3 regions of the Micromonospora sp. NBC_01638 genome follow, and region 3 is predicted to be linked to each of the others. Evidence: predicted binding sites of a transcription regulator. Region 3 holds the regulator's gene; each other region holds the start of a gene.
The links. The regulator HrcA, encoded in region 3, represses chaperone genes, less so after heat shock. The targets are predictions, from matches to a motif close to GGTTNGCACNCTCNNNNNGAGNGTGCNAACC.

Region 1 (2,266 bases), 890 kb from region 3:
GCTTGCCCGACTGCATGACCTTCTCCAGGATCGGGAGCAGGTCCTTCACCGACGAGATCTTGCTGTTGGCGATCAGGATGTACGGGTCGTCGAAGACGGCCTCCATACGCTCCGGGTCGGTCATGAAGTAGGCCGAGATGTAGCCCTTGTCGAAGCGCATACCCTCGGTGAGCTCCAGCTCCAGCCCGAAGGTGTTGCTCTCCTCGACGGTGATGACGCCTTCCTTGCCGACCTTGTCCATCGCCTCGGCGATGATCTCGCCGACGGTGCTGTCGCCAGCGGAGATGGAGGCGGTGGAGGCGATCTGCTCCTTGGTCTCGACGTCCTTGGCGAGCTTGGACAGCTCCTCCGAGACGCTCGCGACCGCAGCCTCGATGCCCCGCTTCAGGGCCATCGGGTTGGCGCCAGCGGCCACGTTGCGCAGGCCCTCGCGAACCAGGGCCTGGGCCAGGACGGTCGCCGTCGTCGTGCCGTCACCGGCAACGTCGTCGGTCTTCTTGGCGACCTCCTTGACCAGCTCAGCGCCGATCTTCTCGTACGGGTCCTCGAGCTCGATCTCCTTGGCGATGCTCACACCATCGTTGGTGATGGTGGGGGCACCCCACTTCTTTTCGAGCACGACGTTGCGGCCCTTGGGGCCGAGGGTCACCTTTACGGCGTCGGCGAGCTGGTTCATGCCCCGCTCGAGGCCGCGGCGCGCCTCTTCGTCGAACGCGATCATCTTGGCCATACGGCGTTGTCCTCCTGGACACTCACGGGCCATCCGAGATGTGTGCCCCGGATGGGCCGCCTGGTGTACGCACCTTGGGACGTCGCCACCTGGCGACGACGACGTCCTTCGGCCGGGCCGGATAGCCCGCGACGACCGGCCATGTGCCGCCCCGGCGTCTCCACGCCGGTGCAACCTGGCCCCACCGTCCCGACCATTGGCACTCACGGTATGCGAGTGCCAATGACTTGTTTAGCACTCTCCCCTGCCGAGTGCAAGCACGATGGGGCCGCTCAGCCGAGTTCCGCCGCCAGTCCGGCGCTGTTCACCGGTGCCTCATGAGCCCTCTGCTCGGCGTACGTGACCAGCAGACCAACCATCTGGGCGAGATGCGCCGGCAGGGCCAGCACCGCGGTGACCCCGATCACCGCCACCGCCCCGACCGCGGCACCCGGCGACGCGAAGGGATCCGTACCGAACGCGGAGGTGCCCACCCCTTCCAGGGCGCCAGGGATCACACTGCCGACGATCACCGCCAGGGCCACCAGTGCCACCCGACCGAGCAGCAGGCCGAGCCGGTCGTGGAACATCCGGAACGATCGGCCGATCGGGTTGCGGCGTTCGAAGAGATAGACCGGGCCGGCCATGCTCAGCGCGAACGCCAGGTAGATGCCCGGCAGCACGCAGAAACAGACGCCGATGCCGATGAGCACGCTGATCAGCAGGGTCCAGCCCCACAGCCCGAGTGCCCGACGGAGGCCGTAGCGCAGCGCCGACTCCAGGCTGGCCGGCTGGCCGGCCGCCTGCTGAGTGATCACCCAACTGCCGGCGGCCCACCCGACGGCCTGCACCAACCCGATCAACAGGCTGCCGCCGACCAGCACCCCGAGAAGGCTCACCAGTTCGACGGCGAAGTTGTCCGGCAACACGGCGGTCGGATTCGCCTCGATCTGGGCGTCCCAGTTCGCCGACGGATCAACCCCGAGGGAGATCACCGAGAGCACCGCCGCCGGCAACACCTGGGTGAGCAGCATGATGGGCACCAACTGCCGCCAACCCCGGCGCAGCGCTCCCCCACACCGGTTGAACCAGCCGGCGAGACCGGCACCCGGCGGGGTGACCAGGGCGTCGTTCGGGTCGAACCCGTAACCCGGCGGATACCAGCCTGCCTGCGGCCCCGGATACCACGGCTGCCCACCGTAGGGAACCGCCCCGGGCGGGTAGCCCCCGGTGGGCGGGAACACCCAGTGCGGGGGCGGCGGACCCCAGGCACCCTGCGCGGGACCCCAGCCGGGCGGCGGGCCAGCCGGGCCGCCCGGCGGCACGCCCGGCCCCCACCCGGGTGGCGTGCCTGGTGCCGCGCCGGAACTGCCGGCGGGCGAGGTCGGGTCGGACGGGCCCGGCTCCCCCGGCCCGGTGGGAGGGGTGGGTGGGGGTGGCTGGTCGGTCATGAACGCTCCTCAGCATCGGCTGGAACGGTTCACGATCTTCCCGGTTGCGCGCCCGTGCCGCTGCACCGACTCGCGGGGCCGAGCCGGGAAGAAAACTCAGGCGATG
Region 2 (2,266 bases), 570 kb from region 3:
CGTGGTGTTCTCCTTGTCGACCACGACGCGCCGAGCGGTGCCGAGCACCTCCAGGCCGACCTGGTCGATCTTGTAGCCCAGCTCCGGGGCGACCAGCTCGGCGCCCGTGGAGATCGCGATGTCCTGGAGCATCGCCTTGCGCCGGTCACCGAAGCCCGGGGCCTTGACCGCGCAGACCTTGAGGGTCTTGCGCAGCGAGTTGACCACCAGGGTGGAGAGCGCCTGGCCGTCCACGTCCTCGGCGATGATCAGCAGGGGCTTGCTGTTCTGCAGGACCTTCTCCAGCAGCGGCAGCAGCTCCTCGATCGCCGAGATCTTCTGGGTGGTGACCAGGATGTACGCGTCCTCAAGGACGGACTCCTGACCCTCCAGGTCGGTGACGAAGTTCGGCGAGATGAAGCCCTTGTCGAACTGGAGACCCTCGGTCACTTCCAGCTCGGTGGTGAGCGTCGAGCCTTCCTCGACGGTGATGACACCGTCGCGGCCGACCCGCTCCATCGCCTCGGCGATCAGATCGCCGATCGTGGCGTCCTGCGCGGAGATCGTCGCCACGTTCGCGATCGACTCCTTGCTGGTGACCTCTGCGGCACGGCCGAGCAGCGCCTCGGAGACCTTCATGGCCGCCGCGTCGATGCCCCGCTTGAGGCCGGCCGGGTTGGTCCCGGCGGTCACGTTGCGCAGACCCTCGCGAACCATCGCCTGGGCCAGCACGGTCGCGGTGGTGGTCCCGTCGCCGGCGACGTCGTTGGTCTTGGTCGCCACCTCCTTGACCAGCTGCGCGCCAAGGTTCTCGTACGGGTTGGTGAGCTCGATCTCCTTGGCGATGGTCACACCATCGTTGGTGATCGTCGGCGCACCGAATTTCTTGTCCAGGACGACGTTGCGCCCGCGCGGGCCGAGGGTGACCTTGACCGTGTCCGCGAGGGCGTTGACACCGTGCTCCAGCAGGTGTCGGGCGTCGTCCGAGAAGCTCAGAATCTTCGCCATATATGTCCCTTCGAAGCGCCATTGCCCCGGCCCGGCGAGCCGGACCGGGGCAATGTCACTGATCGGTTGCTTACTTCTCGATGACCGCGAGGACGTCGCGGGCGGAGAGCACCAGGTACTCCTCGCCGGCGTACTTGACCTCGGTGCCGCCGTACTTCGAGTAAAGGACGGTGTCGCCGACCTTGACGTCAACCGGAACGCGGTTGCCGTTGTCGTCGACGCGGCCCGGGCCCACAGCGAGGACAGTGCCCTCCTGCGGCTTCTCCTTGGCGGTGTCGGGGATCACGATGCCCGACGCCGTGGTGGTCTCAGCCTCGTTCGCCTGGACCACGATGCGGTCCTCGAGCGGCTTGATCGCAACCTTGGTCGCGGTAGTCACGGGCATACCCTCCTGGGGTACTGGTTTCGTTGCTGGCCGGCGGGGCCGACCAGCGTCAATTGCCTCATGCCACCGGGCGGGGCCGTCGTCGCGGGTGCCGGTCCGCCTGGCGTGCGCACCCGGGTCGCGAGACCCGGAAGCTGGCACCCTCAGGGTGAGAGTGCTAATCGCAGGTTATTCCGTGGCTAGCACTCCGTCAAGGAGAGTGCCAGCGCGTCGCGCCCCGCCAGCCTTGATTTTCGGGTCGACCCGGACAATGACCGGGTGGATCTCGATCAGCTGGCGGCGCTGCGTACCCCCGAGGGGTCGGCCGCGCTCACGGCGGCGGCCGGGCTGGCCGGCGGCGATCCGCTGGCAGCGGCGTCGGCGCTGCGCGCGGGCGGGGTGCCGCCGACGCTGGCCGCGGCGGCACTCACCCAGGCCGAGCTGCGCCACCGGGCGGTCGGCAAGTTCGGCCCGGCCGCCGCTGGGATGTTCCTCACTCGCCCTGGCCTGGAGCAGGCCACCCGCCGGGTGGTCGCCGACCGTCGGGCCGCGCGGCTGCACGCGGCCGGCGTGCGCACCCTGGCCGACCTCGGGTGCGGCCTCGGGGCCGACGCGCTGGCCGCCGCCCGCGCCGGCATCCGGGTGTACGGGGTGGAGGCCGACCCGGTGACCGCCGCGATGGCCGCCGCCAACGCCGCGGCGGCCGGGCTGGCCGAGCTGTTCACGGTCGAGTGCGGCGACGCCACCGCGTTCGACGTCTCCCGGGTCGACGGGGTCTTCTGCGACCCGGCCCGCCGCACGACCGGCACGGGGCGCCGGATCTTCGACCCGCGCGCCTACTCGCCACCGTGGGATTTCGTCACCGGCCTGGCCGAGCGGGTGCCGCGCACCGTGGTGAAGGTGGCGCCGGGCCTG
Region 3 (2,266 bases):
GCCGCCGCCGGGACCGCCGTAGGCGCCCCCGTAGCCGCCAGCCGGGGGGTAGCCCCCGGGCGGTGGATAGCCGCCAGCCGGTGGATAGCCGCCAGCCGGAGGGTAGCCACCTGACGGCGGTTGGTCACCGGTGGGCGGCGGATAGCCACCGGGCGGGGGATAGCCGCCCGGGCCAGGTGCCCCGGACAGTGGTGCGGTGGGTGGCTCGGCCGAAGGGAACGGGCCCGGAGAGGTCGGCTCCGGCGGGTAGTTGCCGGGGTCACCCGCTCCGGGAGGGCGAGGAGGTTCAGTCATGGGTGTCACGGTAGGGGCCAGTGGCAACGCCGCACCAGAGCGACACCGGCCGGCAGTGTGGGCCGATCGGCCCAGTCGGGTGGCGGGGGCCGCACCGACGAGCCACCGTTGATCATCGCGCTGGCGGGTACGCCGTCGTAGACTGGCACTCGTTACAGTCGAGTGCCAGGACGGCCCGGCCGGCCCATGGCGCCGGCGGCCGACGTGCGACAGGAGGTGCGGAGGATGGGTCTCGACGACCGGAAGCTCGCCGTGCTCCGCGCGATCGTCGAGGACTACGTCTCCACCCAGGAGCCGGTCGGCAGCAAGGCGCTGGTCGAGCGGCACCAGCTCGGGGTCTCCCCGGCCACGGTCCGCAACGACATGGCCGTGCTGGAGGAGGAGGGCTACATCCGGCAGCCGCACACCAGTGCCGGCCGGGTGCCCACCGACCGTGGCTACCGGCTCTTCGTCGACCGATTGTCCCGGGTCAAGCCGCTCAGCCCGGCCGAGCGCCGGGCCATCGAGCGTTTCCTGGTCGGCGCGGTCGACCTCGACGACGTGGTGCACCGCACGGTACGGCTGCTCGCTCAGCTGACCCGGCAGGTGGCCGTCGTGCAATATCCGAGCCTGGCCCGCTCCTCGGTGCGGCACCTGGAGCTGGTGCCGATCTCGACCACCCGGCTGATGCTCGTCATGATCGCTGACACCGGGCGCGTGGAGCAGCGGCTGGTGGAGCTGCCCGGGCCGGTGCCCCCCGACGACGTCACCGACCTGCGCCGGCTGGTCAACGAAAAGCTCGCCGGCGCCCGGCTGTCCGATACGCCACCGTTGGTGCAGGCGCTGGTCGAGGAGGCGCCCACCGAGCTGCGTCCGGCGATGACGACGCTCGCCACGGTGCTCCTGGAGACGCTCGTCGAGCGGCACGAGGAGCGCATCGCGCTGGCCGGCACCGCCAACCTCACCCGAGGTGGCCTGCTCGACTTCCAAGGCTCCCTCCGGCCGATCCTCGAGGCGCTGGAGGAGGAGGTCGTGCTCCTCAAACTCATCGGCGAGACCGAGCCGAGCACGACCCGGGTGCTGATCGGCGACGAGAACGAGTTCGACAACCTGCGGGCCGCCTCCGTGGTCAGCACCGGGTACGGCCCGGGCGCCACCATCGTCGGCGGCCTGGGGGTGCTGGGGCCCACCCGGATGGACTACCCCGGCACCATCGCCACGGTGCGCGCCGTGGCACGCTACGTGGGCGAGTTGCTGGCCCAGAACTGATCAGTCAGGGCCGACGGCCGGCTGCTGCCGCCGGATCGGCCAACGCGAGACGAACATGAGGACACGGAACGCAGTGGCCAGGGACTACTACGGCATTCTCGGTGTGAGCCGAGAAGCCTCCGACGACGAGATCAAGCGCGCCTACCGCAAGCTGGCGCGCCAGTTCCATCCGGACGTCAATCCGGACCCGGAGGCTCAGGAGAAGTTCAAGGACATCAACGCCGCGTACGAGGTCCTCTCGGACGACCGGAAGCGGCAGATCGTCGACCTGGGTGGCGACCCGCTCGCACCGGGTGGCGGCGGTGCCGGCGGCCCGGGCGGCCCCGGCGGAGCCGGTCCGTTCGTCGGTTTCCAGGACATCATGGACGCGTTCTTCGGTGGCGCGGCGGGCGGTGCCCGTGGCCCCCGTCCGCGTACCCGGCCCGGCGCGGACGCGATCCTGCGGCTCGAGCTTGATCTGCACGAGACGGCGTTCGGCGTCGAGGCGCCGATCACCGTCGACACCGCGGTGCTCTGCACCACCTGTTCCGGCGCCGGCACGGCCGCCGGCACCCACCTGGCGACCTGCGAGGCGTGCGCCGGTCGGGGCGAGGTGCAGTCGGTGCAGCGCACCTTCCTCGGTCAGGTGGTCTCCGCCCGGCCGTGCACCGTGTGCCAGGGTTACGGCACCACCATCCCGCACCCCTGCCCCACCTGTGCTGGCGACGGCCGGGTGCGCACCCGC

Region 1: groL (chaperonin GroEL) is a predicted target of HrcA. The motif match lies at 925-955, and genes of this name have one in related genera.
Region 2: groES (co-chaperone GroES) is a predicted target of HrcA. The motif match lies at 1,505-1,535, and genes of this name have one in related genera.

What each region holds. Positions count from the first base shown of each region.
Region 1 covers NZ_CP109273.1:1,756,733-1,758,998, forward strand. The annotation lists gene groL (chaperonin GroEL) at 1-730, opposite strand, end outside; gene OG811_RS08310 (hypothetical protein) at 1,003-2,160, opposite strand; gene OG811_RS08315 (cold-shock protein) at 2,257-2,266, opposite strand, start outside.
Region 2 covers NZ_CP109273.1:1,429,348-1,431,613, forward strand. The annotation lists gene groL (chaperonin GroEL) at 1-987, opposite strand, end outside; gene groES (co-chaperone GroES) at 1,058-1,372, opposite strand; gene OG811_RS06620 (THUMP-like domain-containing protein) at 1,631-2,266, shown strand, end outside.
Region 3 covers NZ_CP109273.1:863,685-865,950, reverse strand. The annotation lists gene OG811_RS03930 (DUF4870 domain-containing protein) at 1-294, opposite strand, end outside; gene hrcA (heat-inducible transcriptional repressor HrcA) at 520-1,542, shown strand; gene dnaJ (molecular chaperone DnaJ) at 1,616-2,266, shown strand, end outside.